Regions from separate parts of the Desulfosporomusa polytropa genome, predicted to be linked through region 1. Evidence: riboswitches for the same ligand, from Rfam matches in the RefSeq annotation. Region 1 holds a riboswitch; the other holds the start of a gene.

Evidence for each region. Region 1 has a riboswitch for cyclic di-AMP ahead of ACZ449_RS09455 (3D domain-containing protein). Riboswitches for the same ligand answer to the same signal wherever they lie in the genome.
Region 2: linked by a shared signal. The riboswitch ahead of ACZ449_RS19900 (APC family permease) and the one ahead of ACZ449_RS09455 (3D domain-containing protein) in region 1 are both predicted to bind cyclic di-AMP.

What each region holds. Positions count from the first base shown of each region.
Region 1 covers NZ_AP042400.1:1,627,421-1,633,023, forward strand. The annotation lists gene ACZ449_RS09435 (2-hydroxymuconate tautomerase) at 1-32, shown strand, start outside; gene ACZ449_RS09440 (hypothetical protein) at 92-580, shown strand; gene ACZ449_RS09445 (ferredoxin family protein) at 577-861, opposite strand; gene ACZ449_RS09450 (FAD-dependent oxidoreductase) at 861-2,240, opposite strand; cyclic di-AMP (ydaO/yuaA leader) riboswitch at 2,391-2,527, shown strand; gene ACZ449_RS09455 (3D domain-containing protein) at 2,532-3,170, shown strand; gene guaB (IMP dehydrogenase) at 3,313-4,767, shown strand; gene ACZ449_RS09465 (polysaccharide deacetylase family protein) at 4,914-5,603, opposite strand, start outside.
Region 2 covers NZ_AP042400.1:3,903,736-3,909,338, reverse strand. The annotation lists gene ACZ449_RS19915 (HMA2 domain-containing protein) at 1-71, shown strand, start outside; gene ACZ449_RS19910 (heavy metal translocating P-type ATPase) at 71-2,167, shown strand; gene ACZ449_RS19905 (hypothetical protein) at 2,196-2,423, shown strand; cyclic di-AMP (ydaO/yuaA leader) riboswitch at 2,713-2,849, shown strand; gene ACZ449_RS19900 (APC family permease) at 2,908-4,755, shown strand; gene ACZ449_RS19895 (sialidase family protein) at 4,917-5,603, opposite strand, start outside.

The DNA of each region.
Region 1 (5,603 bases):
GTAAAGCAGGTGTATTAGCATCTGACAGATAAGAGAGTAAGCCATTTCGTAAATCAATTGGCTTACTCTCTAAAAAAGGTGGTGTCCCAGTATGTTGCCGATACATTTTGCGATTGAACTTGAAACAGCGATAAGCAGTCAGTTAATAAAGCCCGCTGCTCCAGCTGATATTGTACCGCTAATCACGCTTATCCATAACTGCCAAATGAATTTTTTGGAGCTGTTATCAGCAGCCAACACAGTAAATATCGACATCGCTTCGTATCCGCTGGTGACAGAGGACCAATTACTTGGTCCAGATACCTCCTGGCAGCAACTTACTTTACATACTGATGCCACTAACGCCAGTTTGCAGGTATTTACAACCCTGTGGCCTATCTACATGGCAACCGATAAGACAGTCCAATTTTACCAACAGGCAGCTGCGAACAGCGCCCAACCGCAGACTCGACTGTTCTTTAGTTCCCTTAGCCATGTAAAGAAGATTTTGTGCAGAAGACTGGATGGTATTATCCAGATATACTATAACCACTATTGGGGTGAGATCGGGTTTGCACCGTTTGTACTGGGAAAGAATTAACCTTCCCAGTAAGCCACCCCCATGCCTCCTGGCGGATAATCAAACAGAATGTTGTCAAACCGGCAAATTAGCCGGCAGGCACCGCATTCAACGCATTGCTTATAATGTACTAGTATGGGACTGCCTGATTGGCAGTCCCATTTAAATACGCCGGTAGGACAGATGGTTAGGCATTGCTTCTCTTCACAGGTACTGCAGTGTTCCTGATTTTGTACAGCAACATGCTGAATGCTGTTATCTGGATTAAAATGTATGAGCATAATTTTATCCTGTAGTTGCATTAACGAATCACCTTCCACGTTTTCCAAATATCGGACAATATCTTCAAGACTGGCTGCATGCTTGTTATTTTTTTGTACACCATAAGCCGCTTGGCCCGTTTGGGCATTGTATATACCCGCGAAACCTGATAAGCCGCTTCATTTGCCATGTGGGAATAAAGATCAAACGCATAAGGGATATTGCGCATTAGCGCGGCAGCACCGGCGTTAGCTTGTAAATCTTGTATAATGAAGCTTTCTTGTAAGAGCTTTGTATATAAAGACAGCTTACCGACCGAATAATCCCGGCTAATCTTTGCCGCATAGACGGCTTTGGCCGCATAAAAACCAGACCACATCGCAAGGTTTATGCCATGCGTACCATTGACCAACGAACCAGCGTCACCAATAATCACCAGGCCGGGATGTACCAATGGAGGAATAGCGTTATAACCCCCCTCGGGAATTAATGAGCCGCCATATTCAATAGTCTGGCCCCCAGCAATCAATCGTTTGATGTGGGGGTGTTTTTTTACTCGTTCTAAGAGGTCATTGGGGTAGAAGCCTGCTTGGGCAAAACTGGCTACCGCCATACCTACACTGATATTTATACTGTCTCTAAAGGTATGTATGGAACCAGTGCCGTTAAATCCAGCAGTAGGATAACCAAGCAACCCGATTATTGTACCTTGACCTGGCAGCAAATTAAATCTTTCTTCAATCAGACTTGCAGGCAGGGCAATAGTCTCTTTTACATATAGAGACATGTTTTCCGGTGTTACCCGGGGCGCCAGTCCTGAACGTTCAGCCAATAGAGAATTAGCGCCATCTGCCAGAATAATGATATCGGCCAAAAACTTACCATCATTTTGCGTTAGTACACCTGCAGCCAGACCATCCTCGTTAAATATGACTTGCTTTACCGTATGGTTGAAGAGTACTTGCGCGCCAGCTTCCGTTGCTTTGTCGGCCAGCCACTTATAGAGATTAACACGCTTAACAGAAAATCTGTTGTAAGGTGCGGCGGCAAGTCGGTCGCTCTGAAACCTTGAAGAAAGAACAGAATCCTCAGTCATCAACCAATAGGATTGATCAGTGATAATTCGTTCGCAATGACACTCTTCCCAAAAGTTAGGGAAAAGTTTATGGGTATGCTCAGCCATAATACTGGCGCCGCCGCAGGTTTTGGCCCCGGCATAAGGGCCGCGTTCTAGGACAAGCACGTTAAGGCTGTCGCGAGCCAGAAAATAGGCCGCTGTTAATCCGGCTGGACCGGCTCCGGCTACAATAACATCATATTTTTTTTCAGCGATGGTACTATCCTGATTTTCTGCTTTTAAACTACTGATTTTATCTGGTATTTTGTGCGATCTTTTAGCCTCATACCAATGTTTTAACATATACTCACCCAGTTTTAGTTTACGCGTAATCATAAATTTATATTTAGGGGCACGCATACCAAAGCATTATAGAGAGAATAGCTGTTAATAATCAATATTCTCAGATAATTTATCGAAACAAGAATTGCATCATTCCAAACTATCCTGTATCATAACAGCATGCCGAATTTCCTAATGAAAAAGGAAAATGGGGGAACCATTTTTGGGGTGAATCCGCGATTGCGGTAGGGATTTCCCTTTGTCCCGAACCCGTCAGCTAACCTCGTAGGCATTTAGAAAGGGGTGTTTTATATGAAAAACATCAAAAAAATCGTTACAAGTACCATTGCGATGGCAGTTTTAGCAGCTGCCATCTGGACACCGATGGCTTTTGCTGCGCTTGGCGACCAGACACTTAGCATAGGTATGACAGGCCAAGATGTAATTGAACTGCAAACTAAGCTTAGTGATTGGGGTGATAGCAATCTTACGGTTGACGGTGTTTTTGGTGAAACGACCGAACAGGCGGTAATTAACTTTCAACAGGCAAAAAATCTTACCGCCGATGGTGTTGTCGGTCAAGAAACCTTACAAAGCCTATACGGTGGTCGTATGCCGGAAGCATCGCGCGGCACTGCACCAGGACGTTATAAGACCGTCCTGGACATAAAAGCTACCGCCTACGCTGCCGGTCCGCACGATAATGCCCAATGGGGCAGTTTAACCTATATGGGAACCCAGGTACGACCAGGTGTAATTGCCGTTGATCCCCGTGTTATTCCGCTTGGTTCAAGGGTATATATTGAGTTTGCTGATGGCAATAGCATGTATGCGGTTGCCGAAGATACAGGTGGCGCAATTAAAGGAAATCGCATCGATATTGCTATGCATTCTGTCGACAAAGCGTATGACTTTGGTGTTCAAAATGTAAAATTATATGTCCTCAACTAGTAACAATGCCTGGCATTTTCGTCAGGCATTGTATTATTTTTTTTATAATTACATATAAAGTGGTAGATTTGGCAAGTTTATTTATGTTATTATATTGAGAAATACCTATTTATGATCATGTTGTACGAAAGGAGTTCTGTTAATGTTTGACAACAAATTTGGCCCAGAAGGCTTAACTTTTGACGATGTATTACTTGTACCTGCCAAATCAGACGTTTTGCCCAGAGAAGTTGAAGTATCTACCTATTTAACAAAAAACATTAAGCTTAACATTCCTATCATTAGCTCCGGTATGGACACGGTTACCGAGGCTCGAATGGCAATCGCCATGGCGCGTGAGGGAGGGGTAGGAGTAATCCATAAAAACATGCCGATTGCTGCCCAGGCTAACGAGATTGATAAAGTCAAGCGTTCGGAACATGGTATCATTGTGGATCCCATATTTTTATCGCCTACCAACTTACTTCAAGATGCCCATGATCTTATGGAGAAATACCATATATCAGGTGTACCGGTAACAGATAATGGTAAATTAGTAGGTATCTTAACTAATCGTGACCTCCGTTTTGAAACTGATTTGAGTCGCAGAATAGTTGACTGTATGACGAGAGAGCACCTTATTACTGCACCTGTTGGCACATCACTAACAGAAGCTAAGGAAATTTTGCGTGAACACAGAATTGAGAAATTGCCATTACTTGATAATGATGGTAACTTAAAAGGGCTTATTACCATTAAAGATATCGAAAAAGCACAGAAATATCCCAACTCTGCCAAAGATGCGAAGGGACGTTTGTTGGTAGCTGCCGCTATTGGTGTAGGCGCAGATATGATGGAGCGTGTTGAGGCCGTTGTTGGCGCGAAGGTTGACGTTATTGTCGTTGATACTGCGCATGGTCATTCAACAGGTGTGCTTGATTCTGTACGGAAAATTAAAAATGCTTTTCCGCATGTGGAGCTTATTGCTGGTAATGTTGCCACAGCCGAGGCTACTCGTGCTTTAATCGAATCAGGTGCAGATGCTGTTAAAGTTGGCATTGGACCAGGTTCGATTTGTACAACCAGGGTAATTGCCGGTATTGGTGTACCTCAGATTACGGCAATCTATAATTGCGCTAAAGCCGCACGCGAGTACAATGTGCCGATTATTGCCGATGGTGGGATAAAATACTCAGGTGATGTAGCTAAGGCCATTGCCGCTGGTGCTCAGATTGTAATGGTTGGCAACCTACTTGCCGGCACAGAAGAAAGTCCAGGAGAAACCATTATTTATCAAGGACGTAGCTATAAAGTATACCGGGGTATGGGCTCGCTGGGAGCTATGGCCGAAGGTAGTAAGGATCGTTACTTCCAGGAAAACATGGACAAGCTGGTACCCGAAGGAATTGAAGGAAGAGTTCCATATAAGGGTTCAGTAGCCGATACAGTATTCCAGCTAATTGGCGGTCTTCGCGCCGGTATGGGGTATTGTGGCGTACGTAACATCCAAGAACTTATCAGCAAAACGCAATTTATTCGGATTACCGGTGCTGGTTTGCGCGAAAGCCATCCGCATGATATCAGCATAACCAAAGAAGCACCAAACTATAGTGGCTGATAAAAAAAGTAAATAAAAAATGCTTTGGACATTTTGTCCAAAGCATTTTTATTTACCCCAACAGAAAGTAAAACTTTCTTAAGAACAGGATAAGGGCAACAGCGGCTTACACTTTCGCCTAAGGCTCGGCGTAAGCCGTGTTTTCTTTACCAAGGTGACGGTGTTTCGAAATTAACAACTCTAAATTCAAATTGGCGGTCTTTATAAAATTTAATAATAGCTGGCAGGGCTTTTACTGTTTCGGCATGGCCCCGGCCATCATGCATAAGCAAAGTGGCATGGCTCCATAAATTCTTGTTGTCCATTTGTGCAGCTATATTATCTACTAGTTGGCCGGCCTTTGCGCTGGAGGCATCGCCAGAACTTATATTCCAACCAACCTCCGTGTAGCCCAGCTTTTTTAAGTTATCCCAGTATTCTTTAGTAAAGCTACCAGCTGAACCACCAGGTGCACGGGATATGCGCGGTCGTACTCCAAGTATATTTTTAATAATTTCATCAGTACGACGAAGTTGGGAAAAGTAAGTGTTAGGTGATTGATACAGCTCACGGTAAACATGGTTATAAGAATGATTGCCAATAGCATGACCTTCCTGATAAATCTGGCGTAAAATATCAGGATGCTTTTCAATCTGATTACCTACTACAAAAAAGGTTGCCTTTATGCCATGACTTTTTAAAATAGCAAGGACAGCCGGCGTATTTTCTGGTTCAGGACCATCATCGAAAGTAAGATAAACTACTTTTTCTCCATAATACGGCTTGGTTTTAGGAACTTCCAACACCAATCCCTGTGACTGGCGTTCTCCCACGGTAAACACATCATAAACCGGTTT
Region 2 (5,603 bases), 2.3 Mb from region 1:
GGCTAGGCCAGCGCCCTGCTGGGCCGCAAATGGTGTGGTGGGCTTATTCTTTACTGAAAGGGCGCTGCTAATGGCCTTCCAATATATAACATTTCCCTTAGCGACAGTATTATCCAGCCGCCAACAGGCTTTACTTGAAGCCGATATTCGGCAAATTCCAGCGGTTGTCAGTGCCTATGCGGGTGATGACAGAAATGTGGTTATATATTATAAGGGACAGCTACCGATATCTGAAGTGAACGCCAAGTTACCGCAGGCAGCTGCAATTAGCAAGGTGCAGCATGTGGGAGAACAATTGTCCCCTTTTGCCGAATATCGGCGGGATGCGATCTTAGCCGGAGCTGGATTGGTGGGGTTGCAGTTATTGCGCATGGCTGGGCCGGGCACGTTTATTGCGTTGTATTTGGCTAGAAGCGCTTTTGTACTCTTCGTAGCCCGCAAGTTTATTGCCAGCGGTGTGCGCAGCTTAGTGATTGAGCGGCAGCCCAATGCCGATACATTGACAACAACTGCAGTCGTGGCGTCGATATTAGGGGGGAAACCTGAATCCAGCCTGACCCTCTTAGCATTATCTAATTTCGCCGAGATGCTTACTACCTATACGGCAGAACGCGCCCGGAAGCATATTTCCATGCTGTTGAGACTAGATCAGCAGTATGTTTGGAAAATTGAAGAAGGCAACCATGAAGTGCGAGTAGCAGTGCAAAGCCTAAAGCCTGGCGACCGAATCGGTGTACACTTGGGCGAAAAAATCTGCGTGGATGGCCGGGTGCTGGCTGGGGCAGCCGCCGTAGATCAATCATCCATTACCGGTGAATACATACCTGCGGAAAAAAGTGAGGGTGACTATGTATATGCAGGCACCGTTCTTCAAAACGGCTTTCTAGAGATTGTTGTGGAAAAGATGGGCGATGACACGGCAGTGGCTCGTATTGTTCATATGGTCGAAGAAGCTCAAACCCGGCGAGCACCTGTGCAGAACTTTGCTGATCGTATGTCTAATATGCTTGTCCCCATTTCCTTTATTGCCGCTGGCTTGGTATATGGGGCAACTAAGGATTGGCAGCGGGTGCTAAATATGCTGTTTATTGATTTTTCGTGCGGCTTAAAGCTTTCTACGGCTACTGCTATCTCGGCCGCTATTGGACGAGCCGCTAGCCGGGGCGTATTAGTCAAAGGTGGCAACTATGTGGAGGCTTTGGCAGGCATTGATACCGTTGTGTTAGATAAGACAGGTACAATTACTATTGGTAAGCCACAGGTTATAAGCGTTAAAACCGCTTGCGGAGTTAGTGAACGGGAACTGTTGCTCCTGGCAGCATCGGCAGAATTTCATTCAGCCCACCCGCTGGCATGCGCTGTATTAGAGTACGTAAAAAACCAAGGCTGGCTGATACCGCCACATAGTAGTACTGAAACCATTGTGGCAAGGGGAATTGTGGCCGAGGTACCTGATTTTGAAGAGATATGTGGTGGGCGCGTTTTGGTAGGCAGTAGGCGGTTTATGGAAGAGTATCAGATTGATTGCCAGCTTTTTGGCGATCAGTCTGGCGCAGAGCGCGGCTTTAACCTGGTCTATGTGGCACGGGGCAAAGCGTTGCTAGGAGTACTGGTAGTAAGTGATCCTATTCGCCCCAACATGAAGAAGGCTATCAATCGCTTGCGGCGACAAGGTGTTGACGAAGTCGTCATGATTACTGGAGATACGGAGCCTGTTGCTAACCATGTGGCAACTGTACTGGATATTGACGGATACCATGCCGAGGTATTGCCTGAGGATAAAGCTACATTGGTGAATAAGCTTAGACGGCGGTCACAGGTACTCATGGTCGGTGACGGCGTCAATGATGCTCCCGCGTTGGCTTTCGCTGATGTAGGGGTGGCTATGGGTGGACGGCGTACAGACATTGCCGTAGAATCAGCAGCTATTACCATTAATTCCGAAGATCCGCTCGTGTTGTCAGAAGTAGTCACGCTGGGTAAACAAACTATGAAAATAGTTCAACAGAATTTCACTGCTACCATTGCCGTTAATACGGCAGCCATGCTTCTCGGGGCTATTGGCCGAACTAACCCAATGATTTCGGCGCTGATCCATAATGCTGCAACAATTGGCGTGGTGCTAAATAGCGCGCGGATTTTGATAGCAAATAAAAAAACTATATAAATTATTTTTAATGAAAGGGGGTGAAAATATGTTTGCAAGAAGTGATTTTTGGATAGGTTTAGTTGTTGGTACTCTTGCAGGTGCTTTTGGGTACAAAATGATGTCTGAACATTCAATGCAAGGCTTATTGCCAACTATGCCAATGAATGCTCCTCAACAAGGTATGGGCGAGATTTCGGTAGACGAACTTATGCGTCAAAAAGAACGGCTGGAAGACTTAATAGCAGAACGGCAAGATGGTATGGTTAAAGCCTAGATAGTAAGGTGAACATATACATTTTTTGCCAGCAAAATTATAGCAACCAGTGGTAAAGTGTATTTATATGAAGTGTTTTGGAGATCCTCTTTATGATGGTCTCCATTTTTTTTACAATGAGTGTAATTATATTTTTGAAAAAACGAGCCACAACTCGCAAAAGAAAGCGCGCCTATGAGCGGAGAATCCAAAAGCGCTGTAGTGAGTAGCAATGACACCTAGCAGGCGTTAATCAGGCGTAGCAAGACTTTATGTGTGAATAGAAAAGCAGTATGATTACACTTAGTAAAAAAACACAAGGCCGAGTTCCAGAATGGAAGCGGAGGAACCACTTTTTGGGGTTAATTTTGCCAATTGGCAAAAGGGATGTTTTTCTCTTGTCATCCTACCCGACAGCTAACTTCGCAGGCTAAAGCAAGAGGTCGAAAGACCGGCAGGTCTTTTTTTTGTGTTCAAATTGAATAAGGAAACTGGAGGCGCTACTATGATGCGCGTACTGCGCCGATTACTTATCGGCAAGCCACTTCATAATCGGGAATTGGCTCATGAAAAACTTCCTAAGTGGAAGGCACTGTCTATTTTTTCCTCAGATGCGTTATCATCGGTTGCTTATGGTCCGGAACAAATTATGCTTGCGTTGGTTGCTGTTCCCAGCCTGGTAGCTTACGGGTTTATGGGGCCTGTAGCGATAGGCATTCTGTCACTGCTGGCCATTGTAGTGTTATCCTATGTGCAGGTGGCCAAAGCCAATCCTGAGGGTGGCGGGGCCTATACGGTAGCCAAGAAGAACCTGGGTAAGATGCCGGCGTTGGTGGCAGCTGGCTCTGTTTTTGCTGATTATGTACTGACAGCTGCGGTGAGTGTCTCGGCTGGCACAGCAGCTATTGTTTCGGCTTTTCCTGCTTTGGCGGGGCGGGAAGTAACTATTGATGTACTGGTGCTTTTTGCCATATTAATGCTGGTTAATTTGCGCGGAGTCCGGGAATCCTCCAATGCCTTCGTAATACCTACCTACGCTTTTTTACTTGGTATCATTATTTTAATTGCAATAGGTATATGGAAGTCTGTTACTGTTGCCCCCTACATGCTGCCACCAGAGTCATTAGCTCGCCAGCAGTTGGATTGGTCGATGCTGTTCGTGATTCTACGGGCCTTTGCTAATGGTTGTAGCTCAATGACAGGGGTTGAAGCTATTGCTGATAGTGTTCCTATGTTCCGAAAGCCAGAAGCCCGCAATGCTGCTATTACTACGTACTGGATGGCAGGAATCCTGGGTTTTATGTTTCTGGGAATTACCTACCTTGTCATGCATTATCACATTTTACCAATAGCTGAGGTAACGGCTATGTCGCAATTGGCAGAAGAAATTTTTGGCCGATCGGCTGCCTATTATTATATTCAGATTACTACGATGATGGTATTATATTTGGCAGGCAATACGGCTTATAACGGCTTGCCGGTGCTGTTATCCATTGTTGCCAAAGATGGATATATGCCGCGTTATTTGGCGACACGCGGCGAGCGGCTGACATTTTCCAATGGTATTATTTTACTTACTGTTGCGGCCGCTCTACTAATTATCGTGTTTCGGGGAAATACGGAGCATCTCATTTCTTTGTACGCCATTGGCGTATTCATTTCTTTTACCATTGCCCAGTCTAGCATGGTTGTTCACTGGAACCGGGAGCGTGGTAAAGGGTGGCAGATTCGGGCTTTGCTAAATGGCATTGGCGCTCTTACCACTGGTCTGGTTGTTCTTATTATTACCATAACAAAATTCATCTATGGCGCCTGGATTGTCTTATTGTTTATTCCCATTATGATCTACATCTTTACAGCTATTAAGGGCCACTATAATTCTATTGCCGACCAGCTGCATCTGCCGGAAGAATGCTATGAAAAAGGAGCAGCCACATTTCCCGAGGGTAAACACATCGTTATTGTGCCTGTTTCGACAACGACGCGCGTGGTGTATGAAACCATCAAATATGCCAAGATGATTGGTGATAATATTCTGGCTGTTCACGTTTCTAACAATGAAGAAACGACAAAAAAGGTCATTGAAAAATGGAAGCTGTGGGACCCGGGTGTAGAATTGATCGTTATCCGTTCGCCGTATCGGTTATTAATGAGGCCACTTCTGCATTTTATTGAGAAGAAGGAACGGGAAAAGGGGCCGGATGATTATATCACAGTCATTATCCCCGAGTTTGAGACCAGGAAATCCTGGCATCGCCTCTTGCACAACCAAACCGGCTGGTTTTTACGAAATACGCTTATTTGGAAAGAAAATGTCATTGTAACTACCGTACCCTATCATTTGAAAGTATAGGAGAAAAGCCTTCCAGAGCTTTAGGCACTGGAAGGCTTTTTCTGTCCAGATTGAAAGAATAACTTTTCTCTGGATAAGGGCAACATCAATTTCCGCTTTCGCCAAAGGCTCAGCGCAAGTCGGGTTTTCAAAATATATCAGAGAGTATAAAAATGGAGAGCTTACTTATCTTTTACCCAGTCTTCGGTAACGCAAACATATTTAATTACCTGTCTAAAATAGGTAAAAGTAATATGAATTTTCCCATCGGCTGTTTGTTTTATGGATGGATAGGAATATTCACGATTCAGTTTTTCTTTGGAGTTATTGGTTAAGCAATAGCCGTCGCCCACTTCCAGGTTTCGGATGTAGGGCCATGTGTTACCGTTATCTTGGGAAATGGCAAGGGTCATTGGCGCTCGCGGTGCACCCCAGAAAGCAGTCTTTCCATTCAATTCGGGTTCCGGAGCTTCCTCAGATTCTGTTATTTGAGGCGTTGGTTCACAGTCATCTTCAATTTCATCATAAAGGGATGCCCGGCGTTCTGCGCAGTTTTCCGCATTTACATTATTGAATACAAGAGCCAGGTGTCCATTGTTGAGTACTGTGAACTGAATGGAAGAATTATTGTTGGGAAGTACTGTCGGGACAGGCTGAGTCCAACTTCTGCCGTTGTCGTTCGAATGACTTACATAAATATTATCCGCCCAGCGGCTTCTGAAAAGAGCCAATAAAGTCCCGTCCGCCAGTTTCTCGACATTCATATGCACACAACCGGTACTGTTCGGAACTTGATACTCTACCCAAGTCATGCCATTATCTGCAGAAATTTTTACCGCACTGGTATCCTGATATCCTATCCATTTCTT